One region of the Myxococcus sp. AS-1-15 genome, then DNA from elsewhere that is predicted to be linked to it. Evidence: riboswitches for the same ligand, from Rfam matches in the RefSeq annotation. Region 1 holds a riboswitch; each other region holds the start of a gene.
What was found. Region 1 has a riboswitch for cobalamin ahead of K8625_RS11005 (hypothetical protein). Riboswitches for the same ligand answer to the same signal wherever they lie in the genome.
Positions count from the first base shown of each region.

Region 2: another riboswitch for cobalamin. It lies ahead of K8625_RS28380 (acyl-CoA thioesterase); the one in region 1 lies ahead of K8625_RS11005 (hypothetical protein).
Region 3: another riboswitch for cobalamin. It lies ahead of K8625_RS26570 (aspartate aminotransferase family protein); the one in region 1 lies ahead of K8625_RS11005 (hypothetical protein).

Region 1 is NZ_JAIQDF010000003.1:373,947-383,358, reverse strand. It holds gene K8625_RS11015 (TonB-dependent siderophore receptor) at 36-1,997, shown strand; gene K8625_RS11010 (MXAN_6577-like cysteine-rich protein) at 2,331-3,944, shown strand; cobalamin riboswitch at 3,964-4,180, shown strand; gene K8625_RS11005 (hypothetical protein) at 4,365-5,741, shown strand; gene K8625_RS11000 (cell surface protein) at 5,738-6,466, shown strand; gene K8625_RS10995 (ubiquinol-cytochrome c reductase iron-sulfur subunit) at 6,463-6,954, shown strand; gene K8625_RS10990 (FHA domain-containing protein) at 7,106-8,788, shown strand; gene K8625_RS10985 (serine/threonine-protein kinase) at 8,872-9,412, shown strand, end outside.
Region 2 is NZ_JAIQDF010000011.1:368,911-378,322, reverse strand. It holds gene K8625_RS28405 (aldo/keto reductase) at 1-671, shown strand, start outside; gene K8625_RS28400 (hypothetical protein) at 688-1,494, opposite strand; gene K8625_RS28395 (DUF4130 domain-containing protein) at 1,649-2,752, opposite strand; gene K8625_RS28390 (FHA domain-containing protein) at 2,841-3,809, opposite strand; gene K8625_RS28385 (S1C family serine protease) at 3,797-5,137, opposite strand; cobalamin riboswitch at 5,256-5,494, shown strand; gene K8625_RS28380 (acyl-CoA thioesterase) at 5,620-6,039, shown strand; gene K8625_RS28375 (hypothetical protein) at 6,205-6,888, opposite strand; gene K8625_RS28370 (hypothetical protein) at 7,062-7,544, shown strand; gene K8625_RS28365 (6-phosphofructokinase) at 7,686-8,783, shown strand; gene K8625_RS28360 (serine/threonine-protein kinase) at 8,816-9,412, shown strand, end outside.
Region 3 is NZ_JAIQDF010000010.1:312,718-322,129, reverse strand. It holds gene K8625_RS26575 (aldehyde dehydrogenase family protein) at 1-711, opposite strand, end outside; gene K8625_RS26570 (aspartate aminotransferase family protein) at 708-2,072, opposite strand; cobalamin riboswitch at 2,337-2,551, opposite strand; gene K8625_RS26565 (MDR family MFS transporter) at 2,733-4,535, shown strand; gene K8625_RS44560 (adenylate/guanylate cyclase domain-containing protein) at 4,657-5,883, opposite strand; gene K8625_RS26555 (hypothetical protein) at 6,021-6,629, opposite strand; gene K8625_RS26550 (hypothetical protein) at 6,793-7,911, opposite strand; gene K8625_RS26545 (M20/M25/M40 family metallo-hydrolase) at 8,058-9,412, opposite strand, start outside.

The DNA.
Region 1 (9,412 bases):
CTTCTCTCTTCGATGGAGAGAGCGGAAGGCGGAGCATGCGGCGCACCTTCCTCGCCGGGCACCTGGTGTGCCTGGCGCTCAGCCTGCCTTCCGGAGCGCGCGCGCAGGCGACGGACGACGTCGTCGTGCCCGCGACGGTGGTGCGAGGCAAGGCGCCGCCGCCTCCCGACGCCCCCGAGCGCCGCGACCCCACGGGCGCCATCACCGTCATCGACGCGAGCGAGCATGCGGGCGAGGCGCGGGACACGGCGGAGCTGCTCGTGGGCTCGGTGGGGCTCGCGGTGCAGGACTCGGGTGGCTACGGGCAGAGCAAGAGCCTGGTGGTGCGCGGCGCGGCGTCGAACGGGGTGTTGGTGTTCCTGGATGGAATCCCGCTCAACGGCGCGGGCGGCATGGCGGACCTGTCGCAGGTGCCGGCCGCATTGGTGGAGCGGCTGGAGGTGCTGCGCGGGGGCGCGGGGGCTCGCTATGGCTCGGGAGGGCTCGGCGGCGCGGTGAACATCGTCACGCGCGCGCCGTCGTCGCACGTGCGGGCCAGTGGAGAGGTGGTCTACGGGAGCTGGAACACGGCGCTGGGGCACGTGGCCATCACCGGGCCTTTGTTGGACGGGAACGCGCTGGTGCTGCTGCACGCGGGGCGCTCGGATGGGGACTTCGCGTACGAGCTGGATGAGCTGCCCGCGGTGCCGGACAACCCCGTCACGGCGGAGGCGCGCGCGCGCAACGACGCGAAGGGGGGAGGCGTGCTGCTGCGGTATCGGCGGCGGCTCCCGGGGGGCTCGCGGCTGGATGTGCTGTCCGAGCTGTCGCTGGAGGACCGCGCGATTCCGGGCACGGTGCAGAACCCCCAGTCCGCGGGGCGACAGGACCTGGACCGGCTGTCATTGGGCGTGCGGTGGTCGGGGACGCAGGCGAGTGCGAGGGGCTTCTTCCGTCGCGATGGCCTGGAGGTGACGGGGGGGCTGCTGGGGGCGGGAGGTCCGCAGCGGCATGTCGTGGGTGGGGTGGAGGTGGAGGGGCGGACGCTGCTCGGGGGCGGGCATGCGCTGACGGCCACGGTGGCGTCGTCGGGAGAGCAGGTCACCCAGGCGAGGGGCGCGCAGTCCGCGAGCTGGTGGCGTGGCAGTGTCATGGTGATGGACGAGTGGGCGCTGGTGGCTGACGTGTTGAGCGTCGTGCCGTCGCTGCGGTTCGAGCGGGTGGGGCCCTACTGGTTGTTCTCGCCGAAGGTCGGCGCGTGGCTGTCGTTGGGCGGAGGCGTGGGGCTTCGGGCGAACGCGGGACAGTCGCATCGCGCGCCGTCGTTCCTGGAGCTGTACATCCGTCAGGGGACGTTGTTGCCCAATCCGGGGTTGAGGCCCGAGCGGGCGCTCTACGCGGACGCGGCGGTGGTCTGGGACTCCCAGGCGACGGTGGCGGGGGCTCCGCGGTGGAGCATGACGGCGGGCGGGTTCGCGGCGCTTTACGAGGACCTCATCGCGTACGAGCTGTATCCACCGATGATGGCGCGGCCGTACAACTTCGACGCCGCGCGGGTGTGGGGCACGGAGCTGGAGGCGGAGGCGCGGCTGTTCTCGTGGCTGTCGGCGAGCGGTGGCTACACGTGGCTGCGCACGCAGAACCGGTTTGGAGACCCGCGCTACTTCAACCAGGACCTGCCCAATCGCCCGCGACACAAGTGGGTGGGGCGCCTGCGCGCGGGGCCGGAGTGGCTCAACGCGCGCACCGAGGTGCTGTATCAGGCGTCGCAGTTCGTCAACCGCACGGGCACGCGCTCTCTGCCCTCGCGCACGCTGTGGAGCGTGGGGGCCTCCAGCACCTTCCTGCGCAGGCCCGAGGTGACGCTGTCGGTCGAGGTGAAGAACCTGCTCGACGCGCGGGTGCAGGATTTCACCGGCTTCCCGCTGCCAGGGCGCGCGGCGTACGCGACGCTCGCGGTGTCGCTCGAGCCGGCTCCTTCTGCTCCCGAGGGCTCGAATGCACCGCGCGCTCCGTGAGCCCGGACGCCGGAGTTGTTCCGGAGCGCGTGGCGTGCGAGGTGACACCGCGCCGTCGCCAGTCGGTGTGCGGTCCTCTCAGCCGCCCGCGCAACTCTCGCTGGGCCGCTCGGCTCATGAGCTGCGCGCCCTGCGCGCTCGCGTGCCCATGCCGGTCGTTCACGGCACCCGTTGCAGCGCCGTCCTCTCGCAGGGGGCATCTCGCACGCACGCTCCTCGCGTCCGGTTCGTCCGTGGGGCCCGCTCGCGAGGTGCGCGTCGCATGTGTTCGCTCTCCCTGGCACCGGTCGTTCGCGGTGATGCCGCGCCTGCCTTCCCCTTCCTGAGGACTCGATGCTTCCTGTTCCTTCCTTCGTAGCGCCCAGGTTGCTCGTCCTGTCGCTGCTCTGTGTCTCGGCGCTCGTGCTCACGGGCTGTCCGGATGAGGGCGTGGTCTGCACCTCCGGCCTCGTCGTCTGTGACGGCGCCTGCGTGGACACGCGGAGCGACACCGCGCACTGCGGCGCCTGTGGCACCACGTGCTCCTCGGGGGAGGTCTGTCAGGACGGCGCCTGTGGTTGCCGCGCGGGCACCGAGTCCTGTGGTGGCGCCTGCGTGGACACCGCGACGGATGTCGCGCACTGCGGCGCGTGTGGCTCGGCCTGTGCCGCCGGGCAGGTCTGCGAGTCCGGCACCTGTCGCGAGGGCTGCTCCGAGGGGCTGCTGCGCTGCTCCGGCGCGTGCGTGGACGGCCAGACGGACGCGCTCCACTGCGGCGCCTGCGGCAACGTGTGCCCCGACGCGCAGTCCTGCCGCTCCGGGCGTTGCACCTACGACGTCGTGGCCGCGTGCTTCACCAACGGACAGCTCGTGGGCCTCCAGGCGGGGACGGACCAGCTCGGACCTCGCCGAGAGTTCGGCGCGGGCATCCAGGCGCTCGCGTCCTGGGATGGCTTCGTGCTCGGCGCGGACATGACCAACGGCAAGCTGCTCCAGGCGCCTGGAGGCAACCTGGGCGCGCTCGTCGAGGAGGACTCGCTGGGCGTCGTGTCCGGCTCCCCCAATGACATCCTCGTGGACCCGCCCCACGTGTACGTCATCGACTCGGTGAACAACACGCTCCAGGTGCTCCGCCGTGACGGTCCGTCCCACGGCAACGGCCTGGGCCTGCGCACCGTGGGGCAGTTGAACCTCGGCCCGAACACCAGCCCCCAGGCGCTCGCGCGCTTCGGCGATCTGCTCTACATCCCGCTCTTCGGCACCGGCAGCTCCAACTTCCAGCACGGCAACGCCGTGGCGCGCGTGGACATCTCCGACCCCACGCAGCCGCGCAAGGTGGACACGCTGTCGCTCACCGGCCTGGACCTGAAGCCCTTCGACGGCACGGGCTCCATGCCCCTGCCGTTCTCGGTGACGGCGACGCGCACCCACGTGTACGTGGCGCTCACCAACCTCAACCCCGCCAACGACTACCGCCCCAACGGGCCGGGCATGCTCGCGCGCATCGACCCCGCCACCGGCGCCGTCAGCGCCATCGACCTGGGCCAGGAGCGCTGCCTCAACGCGGGCTACGTGGAAGCCGTCGGTGACCAGCTCGTGGTCGCCTGCATCGGTGAGGCCATCTACGACACGGCCAACGGCTACCTCGCCACGTCCGTTCGCTCCACGGGGCTGGTGCTGGTGAAGAACGATGTCCCCGTGGCCTCCTACGCGCTGAATCCTGGCTGTCAGCCCGGCGCACCGGGTTGCCTGTTGTCGGTGGCCAGCCGCTTCGCCGTGTCCCGAGGCGCGGTGTACCTGGCGGACACCAACGCGGGCCGCGTCTTCGTCGTGGAGGTCGGTGATGGCACCCTCACCGAGCGCAGGGGCTCCTCCACGCCCACCGCGAAGGGCCCCGCGCTGGAGGCGTGCCCGGTGGACCCTCGACGCCCCGTGTCCAACGCCATCGACGTCACCGCGCTCCATTGACAATGCCTGTCGCCCGCCATATCCCGGCCGCGTCCTCGGTGCCGTCGTGCGAACCACGGCGGCTCTAGGGAACCCGGTGCGAATCCGGGACTGCCCCGCAGCGGTGTGCAGGAACGACCGCCGTCATTGAAGCACTGGTCCCTCACGGGACTGGGAAGCGACGGCCACTAGGTGGGCGCCCTCCGGGGCTCCCGCGCCTGCGAGTCCGAAAACCTGCCGTGGACCCGTGCCCCTTGGGCACGGACATCACCGAGGCCTCCGAGGGGAGGCGGCGGAGGCGTCAGCCCATTCACCGCGCACCGTGGGGTGCTCGGGTGCCCGCCTTCGACCGCGTCCTCCTGGAAGCCCACCCGCCCGTGGGGGCGGAGAGGGACGAGGACGCAGATGAAGACGGCTGAATCGAAGCGCGCGAAACCTTGGATGAAGTCCGCATCACTGGCCGTGGCCTCCTTCGCCGTGGCCCTGCTCGGCACCGGCTGCAACCCGGAGTGTGTCGACCCATTCGACTGCCGCGCCGACAACGGCGAGGCCCCCGCGGGGCAGCAGTGGGTCTGCGTCGACGAGCGGTGCGAGACCGAGCCTGCCCCCACCACCCCGACGCCCGACGCGGGGACGCCGGATTCGGGCACGCCCGACGCGGGCCCGCCGGACTCCGGGACGCCGGATTCTGGTACGCCGGACTCCGGCACGCCCGACGCGGGTCAGCCGGACTCGGGCACGCCCGACGCGGGTGAGCCGGATGCAGGTGCGCCGGACGCGGGTGAGCCGGATGCCGGCCCCGTGGTGGTCGACTGCGCGACGGTGCCGCTGGACCCGAAGCTGGGCACGCTCGTGCTCCAGCCGGGCTTCGTCGCCGCCGAGTCCGTGGCGCTGTCGCCGGACATCCTCGCGCTCGGTGCCTCTCCGGGTCCCACGTATGCGTTCTACGGCATCCAGGGACGGGGCAAGGACGCCGCGCTGTACTCGCTGGGCACCTGGCCCGACCTGCTGCCGGGCACCACGAAGCTCTTCGACATCATCACCCCCGCGGACCGCGAGGGCGGCGCCACGGTGTACCCGAACGGCTACGTCATCAACGACGGCCTGCGCGTCTTCACCGGCTACACGCTGGGCGCCACGGGCTCGCCGGGCAACGTCGCCGCGTATGACCTGGCCACGCCGGCCAACTCGAGCTTCGTCGTCGCGCCCAAGAACTTCTCCGCGGCGGCCTTCACGTCCGGGGAGCTGAGCGCGGTGCTCGTCAACGGCGGCGGTCTGGGCTCGGCCTCCGACCTGGCTGTCTATGGTCTCGTGACGTCCACGGACCCCATGGGCACGGTGCGCGCGGTCAACTTCCCGCAGGGTGACGTGGTGGGCAGCGGCTTCACCGCCGTGACGGACACGGGCGTCGCCGCGCTGGGCTACTTCGACCAGAACTTCGTCAACGTCCTCCACGGCGTGGCGCCCACGACGCTCGCCACCGCCATCACCAGCGGCACGCCGCTGGACCTGGGCACCCAGGCGAAGGTCGACGTGGGCAGCGACTTCAACGACGTCGCGGCCTTCGGCGGTGGCGTGGTGCTCAACCGCGGCGCCTACGCTCCCCCGGACTACGACTTCGTCGCCACCGACGTGTCCCGCTACGCGCTGTCGGTCGGCGCGAATGACGCCGTGACGGTGGGCGCGCGCGTGCCCGTGCTCACCTACGTCAACCAGTGCACCACGGTGCGGATGCTCAAGGCGCTCGGCTCCGACGTGCTCGTCGGCGTGTCCGACCGCAACGGCCGGCGCCTGGTGCGCCTCCAGGTGGCGCCGTGAGCACGCGCGCCTCCTCGTGGTTCGGTCGCGGCACCGTGCTCGCCCTGGCGCTGAGCCTGTCCGCGTGCGGTGGGGACGAGGCTCCCGTCACGGACGACGACGCGGGGCCCGGTGACTCGGGGACCGACGCGAGCCCCTCGCGGCCCGCGGACCCGTACGCCGACGAGGTGGTCGAGTACCTGCCCGGCCCCGGCGCGGGCTTCGGACAGGACCGCTTCCCGTCCATCGTCCTGGGCGCGCCGGTGGGCGCGGGGCTGGACAGCGGCTCGCTGGATGTCCTCTCTCTGGGGCAGGGTGGCTCCATCACCCTGCGCTTCACGGACCTCGCGGTGGTGGATGGCCCGGGCGTGGACCTGCTCGTCTTCGAGAACGGCTTCCTCATCGCCGGAGGCCCGCGCGCCTTCACCGAGCGGGGCCGCGTCTCGGTGAGCGACGACGGCGTGCAGTGGCACGAGTTCCCCTGCGCCCCCTCGGACGCGACGAACAACTACCCGGGCTGCGCGGGCGTGCGTCCCGTGACGGCCAACCCCGCCGCTGGCATCAGCGCCACGGACCCCGCCGTGGCCGGCGGTGACGGGTTCGACCTGGCCACCGTGGGCCTCGCCCGGGCGCGCTACGTGCGCATCGTCGACGCGGGCACCAACGGCTCGGCGGGCACCTCCGCGGGGTTCGACCTGGACGCCGTCGCCGTGGTGAACGGCGTGTCGCTGACCGCCGCGCCATGACGGACCTGGACCGCCGCGCCGCGCTCCTCACGTTGGCCCGGGGCGGCTGTGCCCTGGCCACGCTGGGCGCGGGGTGCGGCGGCGAGTGGCGGGAGGCCATCGTCCTGGCCCCTCCGCCCGAGGGCGCCTCCTGCCCCGACCTCCCCCAGCCCGGCACCGCCGCCGAGGGCTGGGTGGAGGTGCGGCTCGAAGCGCATCCGGGCCTCGAGTCCCCCGGAGGCCACGCCCGGGTGCACGCGCCCGAGGCCCTGCTGGACGTGCTGCTCGTCCACACGACGCCCGGGTGCTTCGTGGCGCTGTGGCGCATCTGCACGCACGGCGACTGCGGCGTGGACTGGCGGCCCGGGGAGGGCGTGGTGGAGTGCCCCTGTCACGGCTCGCGCTTCGCCCTGGACGGCGCCGTCCTCCAGGGCCCGGCCCGGCGGCCGCTGGCGGCGTTCACCGCGGTGCGGCAAGGCGCGTCCGTCTTCATCCACCGGCCGCGCTGAGCCCCGCACCCGAGGGAGCGGCCCGGCGCACTGTCAGTCCTGACCCGGCGACGGGGCTTTGCGCCGGGAGTCCGGGTCAGCCCCGTCCCCCTCCGGGGCACAGGTCTCCCTCTCTTACGTTGAGAGAGAGTCGTGTAATGTCGGGGATTCGATGTGGCAGATCATCATCAACGGGCCCGGCTACTTCGACACGTCCTATGACTTGCCCGAGGGCGTGACGAGCCTGGGCCGCGCCGACGAGAACGACATCGTGCTGGGCGGAGACCTGGTCTCGCGCCGGCACGCGCGCCTCTACGTGGAGGCGGACATCCTGCGCATCGAGGACCTGGGCAGCCGCAACGGCAGCCGCGTCAACGGCGCGCCCCTGCAGGGCTCCCGGCAGCTGTCCCCCGGCGACTCCGTGGCGCTGGGCGAGAACACGCTCGCGGTGCGCCAGCCCAACACCGTGGAGAACGCCGCCACGGAGATGGTGGACCTGGGCGCCGGCGGCGTCGTGCGCTTCGGCCACGGACAGGACGTGGGGCCCTCGGTCCTGCTCGCCAAGAGCGTGCGCGACGCGGACGTGCTGCGCCTGCTCGACAACGTGGGGCCGGTGCCCTTCGAGGACTTCAACCAGCAGGCCTCGTTCGTCCCCCCGGCCAGCCCCCGCGTGGCGCAGGAGACGCTGGTGCTGATGTTCCGCACCGCGGAGGCGCTCTCCACCGCCACCACGCTGTCCACCTTCCTGGACCTGACGATGGACCGGCTGCTGGAGCGCACCGACGCCACCACGGCGGTGGTGCTGCTCAAGCACCCCACGGGCGCGCTCGTCCCCGCGGCGGTGCGCCACCGGGGACGGCTGGCCAAGGGCGAGGTGCCGGTGTCCGACGCCATCGTCGACGAGGCGCTGCGCCAGGGCCGCGCGCTCGCGGTGGGCGACGTGCGCGACGACCGCCGCTTCGCCGCGCGCGAGAGCGTCATCCTCTACGGCGTGGCCAGCGTGCTGTGCATCCCCATCGGCTCCGAGGCCCCGTACCAGGGCGTGCTCTACGTCAACACCTCCGCCAAGGGCGACGGGCTGGAGCCCATGCTGGACGCGTGCTCGGCGGTGGCTCACCTGGTGGCCACCGGCGTGCAGAAGTTCTCCCCGCGCGACGGCGGCGCCACGCAGGAGCGACTGCGCCGCTCGCTGGAGCGCTTCCACCCGCCCGACGTCGCCGAGCGCCGCGCCACCGAGGCCCAGCGCCAGGGCGGCCGCCTGCCGGGCCTGGAGGAGCGCACCCTCACCGTGCTGCACGTGGAGCTGGTGGGCTTCCCCGCGCTGGCGTCGCGCATCGGCGGGGCCAAGGCGACCAGCCTGCTGAGCGACTTCCACTCGCGCGCCACCGGCATCGTGTTCAGCTTCGAGGCCACCGTGGAGTCCTTCATCGGTGAGTCCATGCGGGCCCTGTTCGGCGTGCCGTACGTGAAGGGCGAGGACTCCGTGCGGGCGGTGCGGGCGGCCTTGGCCCTGCGCTCGGACTGGGAGCGGGCGATGAGCCGCCGTCCCCTGGACGAGCGCTGCTCGCTCCGGATGGCCCTGCACACCACGCGCGCCCTGGTGGGGATGATCGGCAACGAGGTCCGCCCCGACTACACCGCCGTGGGCGAGGGCATGTCCGTGGCCACCTGGCTGGCGGCGACGGGCAACCCCGGGCAGGTGTTGATTTCCGGTAAGGTGCTGGCGGCCGTGGCGGCCCGCTTCGACGTGATGCCCCTGGGGGAGCGGCTGGTGCGCCCCCCCAAGGAGAAGGTGGCCGCCTTCGAGGTCCTCGACGAGGACGTCGGGGTGTTGACCAACCCCGGCCTGCGGTGAAACCCCCTGCGGCAGGTTGACGGGTTGATGGACCAGGGCAAGCCAGGGTTCAATGGGCGCCCGAGTGGTGGACCCCCGCCCCCATGAACGCTCATAACCCCTCCGCCCGGCTGCGCCCGTTCCGGCCCCAGCCCTTTGGCCGGTACACCCTCCTGTCCCATCTGGCGACGGGCGGCATGGGTGAAATCTATCTCGCGAGGCTGGAGGGCGCGCAGGGCTTCGAGAAGCTCTGCGTCATCAAGAAGATCCTCCCGCAGCTCGCCGAGGACACCGACTTCGTCGAGCGCTTCGTGGGTGAGGCGCGCACGCTCGTCCGCCTGAGCCACGGCTCCATCGCCCAGGTGCTGGACATGGGGCTGCACGAGGGCGAGGCCTACATGGCCCTCGAGCACGTGGACGGCAAGGACCTGCGCAAGGTGGCCGCCCGGGTGGGGGACAGGCAGGTTCCGCTGCCGCTGACGTTCATCCTCTACGTCATGGGCCGGGTGCTGGACGCGCTGGCGTACGCGCACCGCAAGAAGGACGACGACGGGGAGGACCTGAAGCTGGTCCACCGGGACATCTCGCCGCAGAACATCCTCATCTCCTACGAGGGGGAGGTGAAGGTCATCGACTTCGGGCTGG
Region 2 (9,412 bases), on a different contig from region 1:
ACATCGTCCAGGCGTGCGAGGCGAGCCTCAAGCGCCTGGGGGTGGAGACCATCGACCTGTATCAAATCCACCGGATGGACCCGCACACGCCGCTGGAGGAGACGCTGGCGGCGTTGGATCAGCTCGTGAACCAGGGCAAGGTGCGCTACCTGGGCGCGTCGTCCACGTTCGCGTGGCAGTTCGCCCGCGCGCTGGGCGTGGCGGACCTGCACGGCTGGTCGCGCTTCGTGTCCATGCAGGACCACTACAACCTGGTCTACCGCGAGGAGGAGCGGGAGATGCTGCCCCTGTGCGAGGCGGAGGGCATCGGCGTCATCCCGTGGTCTCCCCTGGCGCGCGGGCTGCTCGCGGGCTCCCGCAAGTCGCTCACGGACCGCAGCTCCACGACGCGCGCGAAGACGGATGCGTACGCGCCCGTGCTGTATGACCAGCCGGGTGACTGGGAGGTGGCGGAGGCCAACCGGAAGGTGGCCGAGGCGCGCAACGTGCCGCCCGCGCAGGTGGCCCTGGCGTGGCTCTTGTCACGGCCGGTGGTGACGGCGCCCATCATCGGCGCCACGAAGCCGGAGCACCTGGAGGACGCCGTGCGCGCCGTGGACCTCAAGCTCACGGCGGAGGAGCTTCAGCAGCTCGAGGCGCCATACCAGCCCCACGCGCTGCGCGGCATGTGAGCCGCGCGCGGGCACCTCAGAGGTCCATCTGAGGTGCGGACCTGGGCGCCTCCATCGGGGTCATGGGGCCGTCCAGGAACGCGGCGCGCGGTCCGGCGCCGCCATAGGCCATCGCCTCGATGCGGTTGACGCCGGGAGAGGCCGGGTCCCTCGGGTAGCACTCCGCCTCCGTCTCCTGGAGCTTCAGCTCCGGGCGGTGCTCGCCCATCCGCTCGATGCGCGGGGGCACGTAGCCGACGGCGTCCTCGAAGGCGTAGCGCGTGAGCAGGCGCAGGGTGGCCACCGGCCCGCAGCGCACCTCTGGACGGCGCACCATGTTGCCGCCGATGGTGAGCTCTCCCGGGTGCGCGCCACCCACGTTGGACACGCGGACGGCCTGGGGAACCATGGTGACGGCCCACGTCTCCTGGCAGCTCACCACCACGTCCGGCACGGGACGGCTGACGAGCTTCAGCGGCGCGTACTCGCCCGCGGCCATCGCGGTGCGGATCAGCGGCTTCCACGGGGGGATGGTGCCCTCCGGCATCAGGTTCGTCCGGCACTCCATGGACGTGCCCGCGTCGTCCGCGACGAACACCACCTGCACGTTGCTGAGGTAGCGCGCGCCGGACGCCTCGGCCCGCTCCAGGAAGCGCAGCACCAGCGCGCTGCCATCCTGCGCGAGGCCGAAGGGCATGGAGATGGCCCAGGGCGAGTCACCGGACTCGAGCGCCAGCTCCGGTGGGACGACGGTGACGGGGGGGCCGCGGCGCGGCACCACCGACGAGGTCCGCGCGCACGCGGCGCACAACAGCAACAACAGGGTCAGGGCTGAACGACGCATGGCGTCCCCTCCGAGAAGCGCACCTGGGCCAGGTCGAGGCTAGCACCGCGCTCACGCGCCCGGCTGCAGTGCCCTCCGGAAGGCAATCATCCAGGAGCCCTGTCGATATGGAGGGCGGCTTCGCGCGTTGTCGAGGCCGCCCGCGTGCGCCCGCTCAGGAGCCCAGGGCCTCCGGGCTCTTCAGCCACTGCGCCGCGGCGCGCACGTCCGCCTCGAAGTGGATGCGGGCCTCCGCGCGCTCGCGAGGGTCCTGCCGACGCAGCACGTCCCACGGCGCGAAGGTGGCCAGCGCGCCGGGAGCCCATTCGGAGGGCACCAGCCGCCCCCGCCCCACGTCCAGCCGGAAGCCCGGTCCCAGCAGCACCTGCCCCGCGGCGCCGCCCAACGCGAGCAGCAGCCGGGGACGCACCCGCGCCGCCTCCGAGGCCAGCTCCTCCCGCAGGGCCCGGGTCTCCGGCCAGCTGAGCGCGCCCGAGCGACGCCCCGGCCAGCGGGCCCGGGACACCCGCAGGTCCGAGCTCCGCAGCCCCGCGCGCGAGAGGACCAGCTCCAGCAGCCGGCCCGAGGGCCCCACGAAGCACGCCGCGTCTCCCTCCTCCCGGGTGCCGGGCACGTCCCCCAGCAGCAACACCCGCGGCCGCGCGTGGACCGGGTCCGGCGACGCGGCGCGGGCCGGGGAGGGCCCAGGCTCCGGGAACACGAGCCCCGCGCCGAAGGACAGCCTCGCCCGATCCCAATGCGCGCTGGCGTCCGGCGTGAAGAGGCTCCAGTGGAGCGAGGGGAAGCGCCCCACGAGGAAGGGCGCGGCCAGCCGGACGACGAGGTGCTCCGGCCGGTACCACGCGACATGGCGCGCCTCTCCATCCGAGGCGGCGCGATGGAACCGGACGCGAATCACCAGCTCCCGCAGGTCCCGCCGCACCGCGCGCTCCATGCGCCGCAGCCGCTGGACGTCCCGGTCCGCGTCCTTCTCCAGGAGGCGCCGCTCACCGTGCGTCAGCCGCCACAGCACGCGGTACAGCAGCGCGAAGCGCTCCGGATCCCGGTGACACACCACCTTCTCCGCCAGGGACAGGAAGTCCGCGGGCAGCGCCGGGACGGCCCGGGCGCCACCACCGGACAGGAGCGGGTCCACCCACTGCGTCCACGCCCCCTGCCCCTGTTCGAACTCCACCCGGTCCGGAGGCATGCCGCGCACCAACAACCCACGCGCCACCTCCCGGAACGACGACAGCTCCGGCGCCACGCTCACTCGCACCTGGACCTCCTGGTCGCTCGACCACCCGAGCGACGCAGGCTACCTTCCAGGTCTGACACCGCCAGCCCACCCAGGGCGTCGTCGCGCGCTACTCCTCCTTGGCGAGCGCGTCCACCTGCTCCTGGAGCCCGTCCAGGTCCTCGAAGAAGGACTCCACGGGCTGGGCGCGGGCCACCCGGAAGACGGGCGGCAGCAGCGTGCGGGAGAAGTCGAGCGACGTGCTGAAGGGCTCGTTGCCCAGCAAATCGTTCGCCCGCGACACGGCGCCGAAGGCCAGCGTCACCACGACGAGCACCCGCACCAGCCGCGCCGGCTCCCACCGCGCCACGTAGCGCAGGTGCCAGAAGAGCCCCCAGCCCATGAGGAGCAGGAACGTCGCGTGGTACACCCAGGAGAGGCTCGCGCCCAGGCCCAGGCTGAAGCCCAGCGCGGCCACCAGCAGCGGCAGCGCGACGGCGCCCAGCAGCACCAGCGCGCCGATGGTCGCGTGCGCGCGGTAGTGGAAGTGGCGACGGGAGATGCGGCTGGCCACCGCCCAGCCTCCGGCCCACAGGAGCGTGAGCGTCAGGGGCATCACCAGGGCCACCGTGAGCTCGCCCCAGTCCGTGCGCGCGTAGTTGCCCAGGTAGGACGCCAGCGCGCTGAACAGCAGCAGGGACAGCATCGCCACGGGGAAGGCGCGCGGGTGCTCGAACACGCGCTCGCGGGGCTCGCCGGACACGGTGCTCACCACCGTGGGCGGCACCGCGTGGTTGCGGGCCCGGAAGCGCAGCACCGTGTCCCCCACCGCCACGCGGGTGTCGGGCGCCAGCTCCAGCTCCGCCAGCTGCGTCCAGGGCTGCACGCGCCAGGTGCCGTTGTCGCTGCCGACGTCGCGCAGCACGAGCGCGCCGTCCTCGCGGCGGTCGATGCGCAGGTGCTCGGCGGAGACCTTCGGGTCATCCAGGATGACGTCGTTCGAGTACGCGCGGCCCACCGTGGCCGGGAAGCGCTCCAGCCGGTGACGCGTGTGGACGGAGTCACCCTCCAACACCTCCAGGAAGATCACTTCGTCCACGACAGCCCCTCCAGGTAGCGGCGCGCCAGCTTGCGCGCGTTGTCCGCCGTGAAGCCGCCCAGCGTGAGGCTGGTGTCCACCCCGCTGGTGCTGGCGTTGAGCGCGGCGGCGCGCAGCACCAGGTCATAGAGCCCCGGGAAGCGCTTGTACGCGCGCAGGCACATGGCCGCGCGCACGGGCAGCCCGCCCACGTCCACGAACTCGGAGGTGCACCGGAAGTTGGTGACGTCCTCGCGCGAGGCCTCCACCGTGTCCGGGTCCTGCGAGAACAGCGCGGTGTAGAGCGCGGAGAAGCGCAGCGCGCCCAGCTCCTGGCTGGAGGCCTGCTGATGCAGGAAGGCCACCACGCCGGTGCGGTGCCGCGAGGACAGGTAGATGTCCTCCTCGGACGAGCACTGGTAGTTCGTCACGGTGTACGGCACCTCCGGGTCATGCGGCGTGTCGCCCCAGCACTTGAGGAAGGGAATCCACCGCCCCGGGACGTGGTAGCTGCCCAGGGCCTGCTTCGGCAGCGAGGCCGCGAGCATCTGCTCGGTGAGCCGCTGCTGGTTCTCGATGAGCTGCGCGCGCACCGTCTCCAGCAGCGCGGGCGTCGCGTCCGGCGCCATCTTCAGCGCCCGGCCGAGCAGCGTCCTCGCGCGGTGCACCGGCACCAGGAAGCCCAGCTGGTTGCCCATGGTGGCCACGTTGACGCCCACCACGGTGCCCTGCCCCGTCAGCGTCGGGCCGCCGCTCATGCCCGGGTTGATGGCGCCGCTGAAGTGCAGGCGCTCGTAGAGCGAGTCCTGGATGAAGCCGTTGTACGTGCCCTCGACGATGGTGGTGCCCAGGTCATGGGGGTTGCCCATGGCGAACAGGCGCGCGCCCTGGGGCGGCTCGCGGTCCTCCAGGACGAAGTAGTCCTTCACCGATTCATCCATGCGGATGACGGCCAGGTCGTGCACCACGTCCACGTCCACCAGGCGCGCGGGCACGGGCTCCCCGCCGGTGCGCAGCACGAGCTGCGCGGTGTAGTCCTCCGGGTGGAGCACCACGTCGGAGACCACGTGGTAGTTGGTGATGGCGTACCCGTCGCCCGAGACGAAGAAGGCGGAGCCGATGGAGGAGCGCGTGCCCGAGCGGCGCTCGATGATGCGCACCTGGGCGACGCGGTTCTGGATGCGCTGGAAGAGTTCGTGGGTGGCCGGGGGCAACACGGCCGGAGGCGGCTCGGGCGCGGGAGCGGGCACGACGTCGGGTTGGCTTCGGACGGCGGAGGGCGCGCCCGGTTCGGATGGGGCGACGGCCGGCGCCTGCCCCAGCACGGCGACGAGGAGGAAGACGAACATGGATGCGGCGCACGCTATCCCAGCGCCGCGCGCGCGGGGGTACCGAGTGGCGGGGCATGAGGCCTCCGGTGCGCTCGTCGACCCACCTGCCCTGTTGGCGACGCGCCGGGCAGCGGGTAGGGTCCGCCCCGCCCGAGGTGCCTCGTGGGGGTCCACGAGGTTTAGCAAGGGAATCCGGTGTGAATCCGGAGCTGCCCCGCAGCGGTCAGTGGGAACGAACGCCGTCGAACGCACTGGTCCTCGGCAGACGAGGGCTGGGAAGGGGCGGCGCCTAGGACGCCAGCACGCGCCGCGATGAGGGGCGGGTGGTGGGAGGCCCACGGAGCCCGAAAACCTGCCTCGAGCCCATCTGGGACGCGGACAGCGCCCCGGGTGGCGCTTCGCCCCCGGCCTTCGCGGGAAGGTCAGGCCATCCCTCGCGGCCCACCGCCGCCCTCGGAGGTCTTCATGTCCGGGGAGGCCCGTGGGCCAGGAGTCCGTCCATGAGTCACATGCAGCCGTCCCTCCCCTCCTCCGCCACCGAGACGCGGATGGTGGACATGGTGTTCCCGGATCAGACCAACCACTACGGCACCCTCTTCGGAGGTCAGGCCCTGAGGTGGATGGACATGTCCGCGTTCATCACCGCCAGCCGCTACACGCGCCGCACCGTGGTCACCGCGTCCAGCGAGCGCGTGGACTTCCACATGCCCGTGCAGCAGGGGCAGCTCGTGGAGCTGGTCAGCCGCGTGACGGCGACGGGCCGCACCTCCGTCACCGTGGACGTGGAGATGTTCGCCGAGGACCTGCTCACGGGCGCGCGGGAGCTGTGCACGCGCGGGCGCTTCGTGCTCGTGGCGCTGGATGAGCACCGCAAGCCCACCGCCGTGCCCCCGCTCTTGCCCGAGCCGGGTGCGCAGTGACGTGAAGCCCTGAAACGCAATCCGCGCCGGGGCCGGCTCCTCGGGCTCCGGCGCGCACTCCAGCAGATGGCATCACGCGGGGACCCGCCCGCCTCCGAGGCGGCCCGCTCGCGGCGCCGCCCAGGGCGCCACCGGGGATTCATTCGTGCGCGAGCCGCGCGGTCGTCACGACTCGGAGGCCATCCGCCCCGCGCGCCCCCGGCGCCACGCCGCGTATGACGCCACCAGCGCACCGGCCAGCGCCCCCGCGAGCGCGCCCAACAAGCGCCGGGGAACCACGCCAGGCGTCGTCGTCGGCTCCAGGCGGAACGTCTCCAGCGAGGCTCGGACGCTCGGCGCCAGCACCTCCCAGCGCACCGCGGGCGCGCTGACGACGACCACCGCGTGCCGCCCCTCGGACGCGAGCCCCGCCACCAGCACCGTGCGCGTCTGCCCCGCGTCCCGCAGCGTCCCCAGCACCTCCACGCGCGGCGCATCGCCTCCAATCCGGTCCACGCGCTCCGGCGACAGCACCACCCCCAGCTCCCGCTGGAAGTGCTGCATCACCGCCGACGCGAAGTCGTCACGCTCGGACGGGCTCGCGGAGAAGCCGCGCTCCACCACCGACACCAACATCGTCGCCGCCTCCGGGCCCTCGCCATCCGCGAGCGCCGCGGACAAGGACCTCGGCGTCTCCGCGTCCAACGTCACCGCCCCCGCCACCGAGCCCGTGTACGGCTCCCACCGCACCATGTGGAAGCCCTCGGGCGGACGCAGCACGTAGCCGTCGCGCCGCAGCTCGGTCCCGAGCGCGCCCGACAGCAACAACCACCCGCCTGCCACCCACGAGAGGCTCACACCGCGCAGCATAGGCCCCCCGAGCCCCGGACGCGGCCACTCACGCGCCAGGCCGCATGAACCCATGGATACCCAGAAGACACGGCTTCACGGGCATGAGGCCCACCGGCCCGGCTCACCGTGAAGTCAGGCCCGCGCGCCTTCGTTGTGACATCCCCGTCGGGCACGGGTAACCTCGCGCCGAGATGAATCCTGCAGCCCGGGTGGAGATGGAGGCTCGCGCCGACCGAGCGCTGCGCCGTGGAGAGCTGGTCGAGGCGCTCGACCTCTATGAGGCGCTCCTCCTGGCCTTCCCGGACGACGGCGCGCTCGCCGACAAGCTCGCCAACCTCCGCGAGTCCCTCCAGCCCCTGGAGCTCCAGAAGCTGGAGGCCTCCCGACCGCCCGAGGAGCCTGAGCTCCCGCTCGGCCCCTCCTCACCCGCCCAGGAGGGTGAGCGCCTGTTCGCCCTCGGGGACTACGTGGGAGCGGCCGCCGCCTACCGCCGCGCCGTCCAGGAGCGCCCCGACAACGAGCTCTTCAAGGAGCGGTTGATCGAGGTCTACCGGATGGCGAAGGAGATGCCCCTACAATCTCCGACAGACAAGGCGCTGCCCAAGGCGCCCCAGCCCCGTCTGCAGGCCCTGCTGGACCGCGTCGCCTCTCGTCGCCGCCTCAAGCGGGACTGATGGAAGCTCGCGTTTCCACTCGGAAATCCGATCCGTGAGGTGATTCGCGCGTTGCACCCCAGCGCGGGGGCCTCCTATCATCAGGTCCGACGTCGCTGTCATGGTGGGCACTCCTGCCTCTGACACCCGCGTCCGACCCCTATGGCCCGTTCACTGAGACTCGGAGTCCTCACCGGTGGCGGAGACTGCCCCGGGCTCAACGCGCTCATCCGCGGCCTCGTCAAGCGGGGCACGCACGAGTTCGGCCACGAGTTCGTCGGCATCGAGAACGGCTACATGGGCCTGGTGGAGCCCGACCTCACGCGTCCCCTCACCGAGGAGGACACGCGCGGCATCCTCCCCAAGGGCGGCACCATCCTGGGCACGTCCAACCGCGCCAACCCGTTCATCTACGCCTTCAGGGAGGGGGAACGTTGGGTGGAGCGCGATGTGTCCGACGCCGTGCTGCGCCGCTGCGAGGCGCTGAAGCTCGACGGCGTCATCGCGGTGGGCGGCGACGGCACGCTGTCCATCGGCCACCGGCTCAGTGAGAAGGGCCTCAAGGTGGTGGGCTGTCCGAAGACCATCGACAACGACTTGAGCGGGACGGACCAGACGTTCGGCTTCGACACCGCGCGGCTCATCGTGACGGAGGCGTTGGATCGGCTGCACTCCACGGCGGAGGCGCACGACCGGGTGATGCTGGTGGAGATCATGGGCCGGCACGCGGGCTTCCTCACGCTCGAGAGCGGGCTTGCTGGCGGAGCGGACGTCATCCTCATCCCGGAGATTCCCTACCGGGTGGAGTCCATCGTGGAGAAGCTGCGCCGCAGGGCCACGCGCCGCCGCAGCTTCTCCATCATCGCCATCTCCGAGGGCGCCTTCCCCGTGGGCGGCACGCTGGCCGTGCTGGACAAGGCCGAGGACGTGCCCGGACGCGGCGTGGTGCGGCTGGGCGGCTCCGGCAAGGTGTGCGCGGACCTGCTGGCGCAGCACGTGGAAGCGGAGATCCGCGTGAACGTGCTGGGCCACCTGCAGCGTGGCGGGAGCCCGAGCGCGGCGGACCGCGTGCTCGCCACGCGCTATGGTTGCAAGGTGCTGGACCTGGTGCGCGATGGACAGTGGGACCACATGGTGGCCCTGCGCGCCGGAGAGATTGTCGCGGTACCGCTGAGCGAGTCGCGCAAGGAGCGCCGGGTGGACCCTTCCGGTGAGCTGGTGCGCTTCGCGAAGAGCATGGGCATCAGCTTCGGGGACTGAGGGAGGGGGAAGGCACTTTCGCCGCACACGTCATGACGCTCGTCGGCCGCCATATCGGTCGCTATCGCATCCTCGAGCAGCTCGGCTCGGGGGGCATGAGCGTCGTGTACAAGGGGCTCGACACCGCCCTGGACCGTGAAGTGGCCGTGAAGGTGCTGCATCCCCACCTGGCGGGCAAGGACGAGTCGCGGCGGAGGCTCGCGCGCGAGGCCCGCGCGGTGGCCAAGCTGCACCACCCCAACATCCTCGAGGTGTTCGACTTCTCCGCCGCGGACGCGCAGGACGCGTTCATCGTCACCGAGTACATCCGCGGCCAGACGCTCAAGACGGTGCTCGACGAGGGGCCCATGGATCCGCCGGAGCTGGCGGCCATGGTCATCCACGAGCTGGCCGCGGCGCTCGCGCATGCGCACGAGGCGGGCGTCATCCATCGCGACCTGAAGCCCGAGAACGTCATGGTGCGCGAGGACGGCATCCTCAAGCTCATGGACTTCGGCATCGCGCGGCTGCTCGACATCGAGGAGCGGATGACGGTGACGGGCACGCTCGTGGGCTCGCCCGCGCACATGTCCCCCGAGATCATCGAGGGCCTGGAGGCCGGCCCCGAGGCGGACGTCTTCAGCGTGGGC
Region 3 (9,412 bases), on a different contig from region 1:
GCCGTGCGCGACCTGGAAGACGCCCGGAGGCAGGCCCGCGTCGACGAGCGCCTGGTACAGGCCCTCCGCGCACCAGGGCGTCTCCTCGCTGGGCTTGAGGATGACGCTGTTGCCGCCGAGCAGCGCGCCGCCGCTCATCCCCGCCGCGAGCGCGAGCGGGAAGTTGAACGGCGAGATGATGACGAAGACGCCGTAGGGCCGCAGCACGCTGCGCGTGTCCTCGTTGGGGGACAGCCGCGCCATGGGCCGCGAGTAGCCCTCCGCCTGCTCGAGCTGACCCGCGTAGTAGCGCAGCAGGTCCGCGGACTCCTCCACGTCACCGAGCGACTCGAGCCGGCTCTTGCCCACCTCCAGCGTCATGCGCGCGGACAGCTCCATGCGCCGCTCGGAGATGAGGTCCGCGGCGCGGCGGAGGATGCGCACGCGCTCCTGCCACGGCGTCGCGCCCCAGCCGCGCTGGGCCTCGCGCGCCACGCGCACCACGCGGTCCACCTCGGCCACGGGCGTGCGGTGGACGGACACGAGCAGCTCGTCCGGCCGCGCGGGGTTGCGGCTCTGAAGCAGGTCTCCACTCCGGAACGCCTCGCCGCCGAGCCACGACGGCAGCTCTCCGCCCAGCGTCGAGCGCACGGCGGCGAGCGCCTCGTCGAACTGCGCGTGCAGCGCGGACAGGTCCGCCTCCAGCACCGAGTAGGTGATGCGGAAACTCATGACGCCTCCTGGAAGAAGTGGTGGATGCCGCGGGCGAGCGTGTCGACCAGTTCGTCGACCTCCGCCTCGGTGATGACCAACGGGGGGCCGACCATGAGCAGGTCCCCGTTCGTCCCGTCCGCGTGGCCCGTGTTGGACCAGAGGACCAGCCCCCGCTCGAACAGCGCCGACAGCAGTCGCTCGATGACCTTGCGCGCGCGTGGGAAGGGGCGCTTGCTCGCGGTGTCCTCGACCAGCTCGATGCCGGCCATCAGCCCCACGCCCTGCACGGAGCCGACATGCGGCAGCGCGCCCAGCGCCTCACGCAGGCGGCGCTGGAGGTGCGCGCCCACGCGCCCGGCGTGGGCCACCAGGTCGTGCCGCTCGTAGTAGTCGAGCACCGCCAGCCCCGCCGCCGTCATCGCGGGCGCCTGGAGGTACGTCTGCGCGTGCATGAAGCCGCCCGAGCCCCGGCGCAGCTCCTCCAGGTGCTCCTCGCGGATGAGCAGCGCGCTCAAGGGCGCGTAGCCCCCGCTGATGCCCTTGCCGAGCACCAGCACGTCCGGGGTGAAGTGGAACAGGTCGCTGGCGAAGAAGCGGCCGGTGCGCCCGCAGCCGCACATGACCTCGTCGGCGATGGTGAGGATGCCGTGCTCGCGGCACACGGCGCTCACGCGCTCGAAGTACCCGGGCGGTGGAGGCGACGCGCCCGCGGACGAGCCGATGACGGGCTCCGCGATGAAGGCGGCGATGGTGTCCGGGCCCTCGCGGCGAATCGTCTCCTCGAGCAGCCGCGCGTAGTGCTCGGCGCCGTCGCGCGCGTAGTCCTCCAGCCCGGAGCGGTACGGGTACGGCGCGGGCGTGGTGACGACCTCCGCCAGCAGGGGGCCGAAGAAGGTCTTGTAGTGGGGCCGCCCCGACAGCGAGAGCGCGTACAGCGTGTTGCCGTGGTAGCCGGGCACGCGCGCGATGACCTTGCCGCGCTGGGGCTGGCCGCGCTCGACCCAGAGCTGGCGGACGAACTTCACCGCGGCCTCCACCGCCTCGGAGCCCGAGCCGAGGAACGCGGCGCGCGTGAGCCCCTGGGGCGCGAGGGCGCACAGGCGCGTGGCGAGCGCCTCGGTGACGTCGGTGGTGAAGTGGGTGCCGTTGACGTAGGCGACGCGCAGCAGCTGCTCATGGATGCGGTCCGCCACCTCGCGGTTGCCGTGACCCACGCTGGCCACGAGCGCACCGGCGGAGGCGTCGAGGTAGCGCTTGCCGCTCGCGTCGAAGAGGTGGACGCCCTGGCCGTGCGTCACCACGGGGAAGTCGCGCGCGAGATTGCGCAGCAGCACGTTCCCCTGGGGGTAGCGCACCGTGTGCCTGGCTTCGTCCCGCATCGTCCGTCCTCCACGCAGCGCGGACGACCGGAGGTCGCCCGACAGGGCTCCCGCGTGGAAGAAGGGCAGTCACGATGCGCGCGTGAGCGCACACCAGGCCCCGACTGGAGCCCACGGACCGACCTTCGCCCCCACGGGCGACTGGAGACACGGGGGATGGAGGTCGGAGAAGTCGAGCGTGCGTGAGGGCCCGTCGAGGCACGAGCGCCGCTCGAACCTTCCGGCCGTCCCACGCGGCTCCAGGTCGAAACCGTCCGTGGATTTCTCCCACGGTCGGATGCGGGCAGGTCTTCGGGCTCGTGAGCGCTTCGGCCTTGGGGGCCGGCTTCCTACGACTCGTCGCTTCCCAGCTCCCCAGGGGAACCAGTGCGGATGACGAGGCTCGTTCTCACTTACCGCTGCGGGGCAGCCCCGGATTCGAACCGGGTTCCCTTTTAAGCTCGGACCGAGGTCCGAGCACCAACATGGGGCGGTATGTACTGTTCGCCTCTTCGGACTGTCAAGCGAAGCGCCGGTGCGCGCTCGACGCGCGGGGACGTGACGTCTGCCGGTGCGCGGGGATGTTCGACGAGCAACCTGCCGTGCATGAGCGCTGGCGCATCCCGCGCGCAGGCGTCACCTTCATCGGTGGCGCTCCGCGTCGGAGGACGCCTCCAGACCATGGCTCCGTCCGCCGCGAACACCGCCGCCGCGCCCTTCACGTTCACCCGTGCACAGAGGGTGTTCACGATGTCGGGCGCGCTGCTCGGGCTGCTGCTCGCGGCGCTGGACCAGACGATTGTCGCCACGGCGGGTCCCTCCATCCAGGCGGACCTGGGCATCTCTCCCGCGCTCTATCCATGGCTGACGACGTCGTACCTGGTCGCGTCGACGATGATGGTGCCCGTGTGGGGGAAGCTGTCGGACCTGCTGGGCCGGCGCATTGTGCTGGCGGCGGGAATCGTCGTGTTCCTGCTGGGCAGCTTCCTGTGCGGCGTGTCGCGCTCGACGCTGACGCTCATCCTGTACCGCGCGGTGCAGGGGGTGGGCAGCGCGGCGCTCTTCACCGCGTCGCTGTCGGTGGTGGCGGACCTCTATCCGCCGCGCGAGCGAGGCAAGTACCAGGGCCTGTTCGGCGCGATGTTCGGCCTGTCGAGCGTGGTGGGGCCGCTGGCGGGAGGCTTCATCACGGACCGGCTGGGGTGGCACTGGGTGTTCTTCATCAACCTGCCGGTGGGCGCGGTGGCGCTCGCGCTCGTGCTCTCGCGCATGCCGGCGCTCAAGCCTCCGGGGGCCTCGCGCGGGAGGCTGGATGTGACGGGCGCGGTGCTGCTGGCGCTGGCGGTGGTGCCGCTCCTGCTCGCGCTCAGCCTGGGGCGTGGCGCGGAGCAGGTGGCGCACGGTGGCGGCTGGGCGTGGGGTTCGTGGCAGGTGCTGGGGTTGTTCGCGCTCGCGGCGGCGGGGACGGTGTTGTTCCTGCGCGAGGAGAGGCGCGCGCAGGAGCCGCTGCTGGACCTGAAGCTGTTCCAGGACCGGACGTTCGCGCTGGGGAACGCGGCGGTGTTCGTCATCGGCGCGGTGTTCCTGTCGGGCGTGGTGTTCCTGCCGCTGTTCATGGTGAACGTGGTGGGGCTGTCGGCCACGCACGCGGGGCTGACGTTGACGCCGCTGACGTTGGGCGTGGTGGCGGGCAACATCCTCAGCGGTCAGCTGGTGTCGCGCATCGGCCGGTACAAGGGGCTGATGCTGGGCTCGCTGGTGGTGTTGATGGTGGGCTTCACGGTGATGGGGTTCACGCTGACGCCCACGTCGACGCAGACGGAGGTCACGGTGAAGATGGTCCTGGTGGGCGTGGGCCTGGGACCGTCGATTCCGCTCTACACGCTGGCCATCCAGAACGCGGTGTCACCCCAGCGCATCGGCGTGGCCACGGCGATGGCCACGTTCTTCCGTCAGCTCGGGATGACGCTGGGCGTGGCGCTGCTCGGCGCGGTGTTCGCGACGACGCTGTCGCATCAGCTGGGCACCCGCGTGGCGAGCGCCACGGAGGGACTGCCGCCGAAGCTGCGCGCCGAGCTGGCGTCCGCGGTGCCCGGTGTCGACGGGAGCGAGGCGGGCCCCGCGCAGTCGGCCTTCCAGGCAGAGAAGGTGAAGGAGCGCGTGCGCGCGGAGCTGGAGGCCGAGCGGCAGGCCTTTCAGCGCCCGGAGGTACGGGAGCAACGTGCGAAGGAAACGGCGCCCTCCGATGCGCGCGAGCAGCCTGCCGCGGCGTCAGCGCTCTCCACTGTGGACGCGAAGGAACAGCGGGCGCTGGAGGCGGTCGACCGGACAGCGCTGGCGCTGAAGGAGTCCTTCACGCGGGCGGTGGAGGCGGTGTACCGCTGCGCCATCTTCGTCGCGCTGCTCGCGTTCCTGGTGACACTGCGGCTGCCCGAACAACCCCTGCAACGCGGGCGCGCGCGGGCACCGGCACCCACGGAATGAGCTCGGCGGCGCGCAACGAGCACGGAGGCGGACCGGGCCTTGCGCCGGTACACACGCCAGTGCGCGAGGGCGCCGGGGCGGTGTGCCGGGCGTCACCACCACGGACCGGACAGCGCCGGGCTCACGCGGCGGTGAGCGCGGAGGACTCCGAGTCGAGCGTGTAGATGCGCACGGGGTGGGGCACGCCCTTGACGGGGTGGTGCCCCAGGTCCTTCACGTCGCCACGGTAGTGGGAGACGAAGGACTCGGAGAGGAGCACGGGCTCGTTGAGCCCCGCGCACAGGCCCGCGATGCGGCTGGCCAGGTTCACCGCCGGGCCGATGACGGTGAAGTCGAGCCGGTCCGACGCGCCGATGTTCCCGTACATCACGTCGCCGACGTGGAGCGACGCGCCGAACTCGTAGGTGGGCAGGCCCCTGCGGCGGCGCGAGGCGTTGTCCTGCTCGCTGGCACGCACCGCCTCGTGCACGGTGCGCGCGGCGGCGGCGCAGCGGTCCTCCACGAGGGCGTGGTCGTCGATGCGGAAGATGGCCAGCACGGCGTCGCCCATGAACTTGAGCACCTCCGCGCCGTGCGAGTGGAACGCGCCGACCATCGTCTCGAAGTAGGCGTTGAGCAGCTCGAGCAATGCGTCACGGGGCAGCGCATCCGACAGCGCGGTGAAGCTGCGCAAGTCGCTCAGGCAGATGACGGCGGAGGTCGTCTCGCCGTCGCCGCGCCGAATCTGTCCCTGGAGGACGCGGCGCCCCGCGTCGCGGCCCAGGTACGTGTCGAGCAGCACGCCCGTCATGTCCTTGCGCGCGAAGACCTCCAGCACCAGCTCCAGGATGGGCTGCAGCTCGTGGAGCAGGGCGCGGTGCGCGTCCGTGAAGCCCCCGGGTTCGGAGGTGGCCCAGGAGACGCCGTGGCGCGAGTCATCGCTGAAGCACACCGGCAGCGCGAGGTACTCGGTGAGCCCCTCGGCGCGCAGCTCGGTGAACATGGGGAAGTCGCCGTCCGGGAGCGGCTGCTCCAGGCGGCGGTGGATGACGGGCAGCCCCTCGCGCAGGGCCTTGAAGGGGCTCTTCGAGAACGCGGGCAGGTGCTGGAGGCCGTGGGGGTGGACCTCGGCGGTGGCGCCATGTCCGACGCGCCAGCGGAAGCTCCGGGCGTGCAGGAGCGGGTGCAGCGTGAAGAGGACGATGGAGGCGCGCGACACGGGCACACCGCACGCCGTCAGCCGTTCACACAGGCCCGACAGCAGCGGCACGGGATTGGGCAGACGCCTTGCTTCCACGGCGAGCCAGCCCACCACGGAGGAGAAGGCATGGTCGCGAAGGCTTCGCGAGTCTCCGGCATTCACTTTCACGAGGCGCTCACCACCCCCCGGCGGGCCGAGCCGGGCCGGGCGCGAAGCAACCATGACGAACCCGGAGCGTCAACGGAGACCTCGGAGAGCGAGCGGGCGGGTGCCTGTCCCCGCCCCCCCACGAGTGTGCGTGGACCTCACAGCTCGTCGAACAGGTCGACGACGGCCTGCGCCAACAACTCCTGCTCGTCGGAGGAATGCTGCGACGCGTACGTGAGGACATCCCGAACGCCCGCCGCGTCCCTGCTCCAGAAGAGCGTCTTCAGCCGCGCTCGCAGCCGCTCACCCTCGTCACCCGCCGAGTCGAGCGCCTCGCGCGTGGACTGCGCGCCCACCAGCTTGACGTAGACGAACATGTCGAAGCTGTCCTTGGACTTCTCGGGACGATGTTCGCGCTTGGCGCGCTCCTTCATCGTGAGGAAGCCCACCGCGTCGGGCAACAGAATCGCCAGGGACTTTCCGCCCACGGTGAGCGACACCTGCTGGCTCCGACGCAAGGCGACGCGAGAGTCCAGCAGCGGCGTCATCTGCGTGGGGAGCGCGTCGACCTCCACATCGCCCGGCGCGAAGAGGTCCAGGTCCATGCGCTGACCACTGGGCAGGTCCTTCGACCAACGGTAACCCTTCGAGCGTCGGGAGAAGCCTCGTCCCGAGAAGACCTCGGGGAGCCGGCCCGCCATGAACTCCGAGCCGTCCATGTCGAACAGCAGGTCGGGCTCGAACGAGAACCCCCGCTCCACGGCCACGCCCGTGTCCGTCTCGACGGCGATGACCCCGAGCCTCCGCGGCGCTTCGACTCCAACGCGAGCACCTGTCCACCGATGAGCATCACGGGCGTCGACAGCGCTCCCAGGTCGAGCAACAGCTCCCGGAGCTCGCCCAGGATTTCGTCGAACCGCTCCTCGTCGGTCACTCGAAGTCCTCGACGAGCGGCAACGACCTCGCGAAGCGACGCAGCAGCTCGTCCGCCTGTTCCTCACCACGCCCGCCGCTGTGCTGGAAGTCCACGGCCAGTTGGGGGAGCGCCACGCCCGGGCCATGCGGGAGGGCGCGCGGACTGGAATAGATGCCTCCCACCTCCGTCTCCGCGGAGGGCTCCGCGCGGAGAATCCAGAAGTTGTGCGGCGTCATCCGGCGCAGCTCGAAGGCGCGGATGGCCGCCTCCTGCGAACCGGAGAGATAGAGCCCGTGGGGCAGCCCCGAGACGAACCGCTCCTCGGGTTCAAGGGCACTCGCCAGGGAGAAGATGGAGCGAATCCCCTGGGAGCTCAGCCTCCGATACCCCGCCTCGAGCGCCTGGGACGTCGTGGAGGGCGCGTTGAACCCCTCCTTCGAGATGGCCGTGGGACGTCCGTGCTTCATCCACGTCTTGAGCAGACCCACGGGCTCGCGAAGGCGCACGCCGCCACCGACGTCCACCAGTCCCTCCTGGGTGAGTCGCTTGATGACCCCATGCGCATACGCGTAGCTCGTCTGGGTCTGGTCCGAGAGGGCGCGCACCGTCCAGCGACGGCCGGGGGACTCGAGCAGCGCGCGCACGATGCGACTGCCCTTGCCGTGGAACACCGGCTCGCGAGGGACGCGGTTCGAGGAGCCGCGCCCCTGAATCCGGATGAAGGTGCTCCCGGTGCGCAGGAAGAACGTGCCGCGTTGATCCACCAGCGCGAGCTCTTCGTTCGCGCAGGCCTCGACCACGCGAGGCGACGCGGAGTCGGTGACGAGCATCGGCACACGGAAGGTCGGCAGCTTGTCGAAGTCCGTTTCCCGGTGACGAAGCTGCTCGCGGAGCGACAGCAGCTTGTCCTTCTGGGCCACCACCTGCGCGGGGAACAGGGGCGCGCGGTAGCTCAACAGCACCGGGACCCTGGCCTCCGGAAGTCGGACCTCCGCGAGGTCATACGCCGACTCCCCTCCCGGACCGGTCCGCGGGATGATCAACCCCTCCTGACGCACCAGCTCCACGCCCGCCGGAAGCGTCGGCGGGTCCTTCCAGAACTCTTCCCTGAAGTGGGGTCTATCGGGCTTCATTCAATTTTGTCGATACTGCTACGATTCCTAGCAACCAGCTAGCTCGCTGATAGCTATCACTCGATTATCGACAAAATTAAGTCACGGACACCCAGAGCCCGTCCAGGCGCCACGGAGGGGCCCGGAGTCCCGAGCCCCTCCTCTGCTCAGTGCCCCGACGAAGCCTTCGCAGGGGCGGCCACGGGAGCCCCGCCACCCGGGGGCGCAGCCGGAGCCTCCGGCCGCGCGAGCGTGTCCGGGGACTCGGCCATCGCATACGTCACCCACGCGGTGGCGGCCGTGCTGCGCGCCAGGTCCTGCGGGTCCACCTTGTCCAACGTGTCCGCGTGCGTGTGGTGCACATCGAAGTAGCGGCTCGCGTCCACCTCCACGCCGAAGAACGGCACGCGCGCGGGGAGCAGCGGGCTGATGTCCGCGCCCCCGGCCTCGCGCGGGGAGAACTGCGCCGCGCCGAGCGCCACCAGCGGCGACAGCCACGGCTCCAGCAGCTCCTTGCCACCCGGCCCAGAGCGCAGGCTCACCGCCACCGGCCGCCCGCCACCCGAGTCCATCTCCATGGCGGCCACGTGCCTGGACAGCTCCGCCGCGTGCGCCTCCGCGTACGCGCGGCCACCGCGCAGGCCGTTCTCCTCGTTCATGTACAGCACCACCCGCACCGTGCGCCGGGGCGCCTGGGGCAGCTTCGCGATGAGCCGCGCGGCCTCCATCACCATCACCACGCCCGCTCCGTCGTCATGCGCGCCCGTCCCCACGTCCCACGAGTCCAGGTGCGCGCTGATGAGGACGATTTCCTGCGGCTTCTCGCGGCCCCGAATCTCCGCGACCACGTTGTGCGAGTCCGCGTCCGGGAGCTCCGAGCACCCGAGCACCATCTTCACGCGAACCGGGCCCTTCGCGAGCAGGCGGTGCAGCTGGTCCGCCTCCTCCGTCGTCACCGACGCGGCGGGGATGCGAGGCCCCTCGTCATCGAAGCGGGTGGAGCCCGTGTGCGGCGTGCGCAGCGACGCCGTGGCCAGCGAGCGCACCAGCGAGCCCACCGCGCCCGCCTTCGCCGCGAGCGCCGGGCCTCGGCCGCGCAGCCCCGCGAAGCGGCCGTAGTCCGCGGGCGACGACATGGTGTGGTTGAAGAAGACGATCTTCCCCTTCACCGAGTCACCCAGCGTGGCGAGCGCCTCCAGCGACGTCACCTCCACCACCTCGGCGGTGAGGCCCTCGGGGGCCGTGGGCGGGCTGCCACCCAGCGCGAGGATGAACAGCGGGTGGCCGCGCGTGGTGGCGGAAGGGAGAATCTCCGCGCGCTCCTCGCCGCGCACCCAGCGAGGCACCTTCACGGGCTCGGTCCATGCCTTCACGCCGTCGGCCTTGAAGCTCTTGAGGGCCCACTGCACCGCGGCGGCGGCGCCCTCGGAGCCCGACAGGCGCGGGCCAATCCCATCCGTCAGCTCCGCGAGCCGCGCGTAGGAGTGTCCTTCCGTCAGCGCGGAGCCCACCAGCTTCTCCG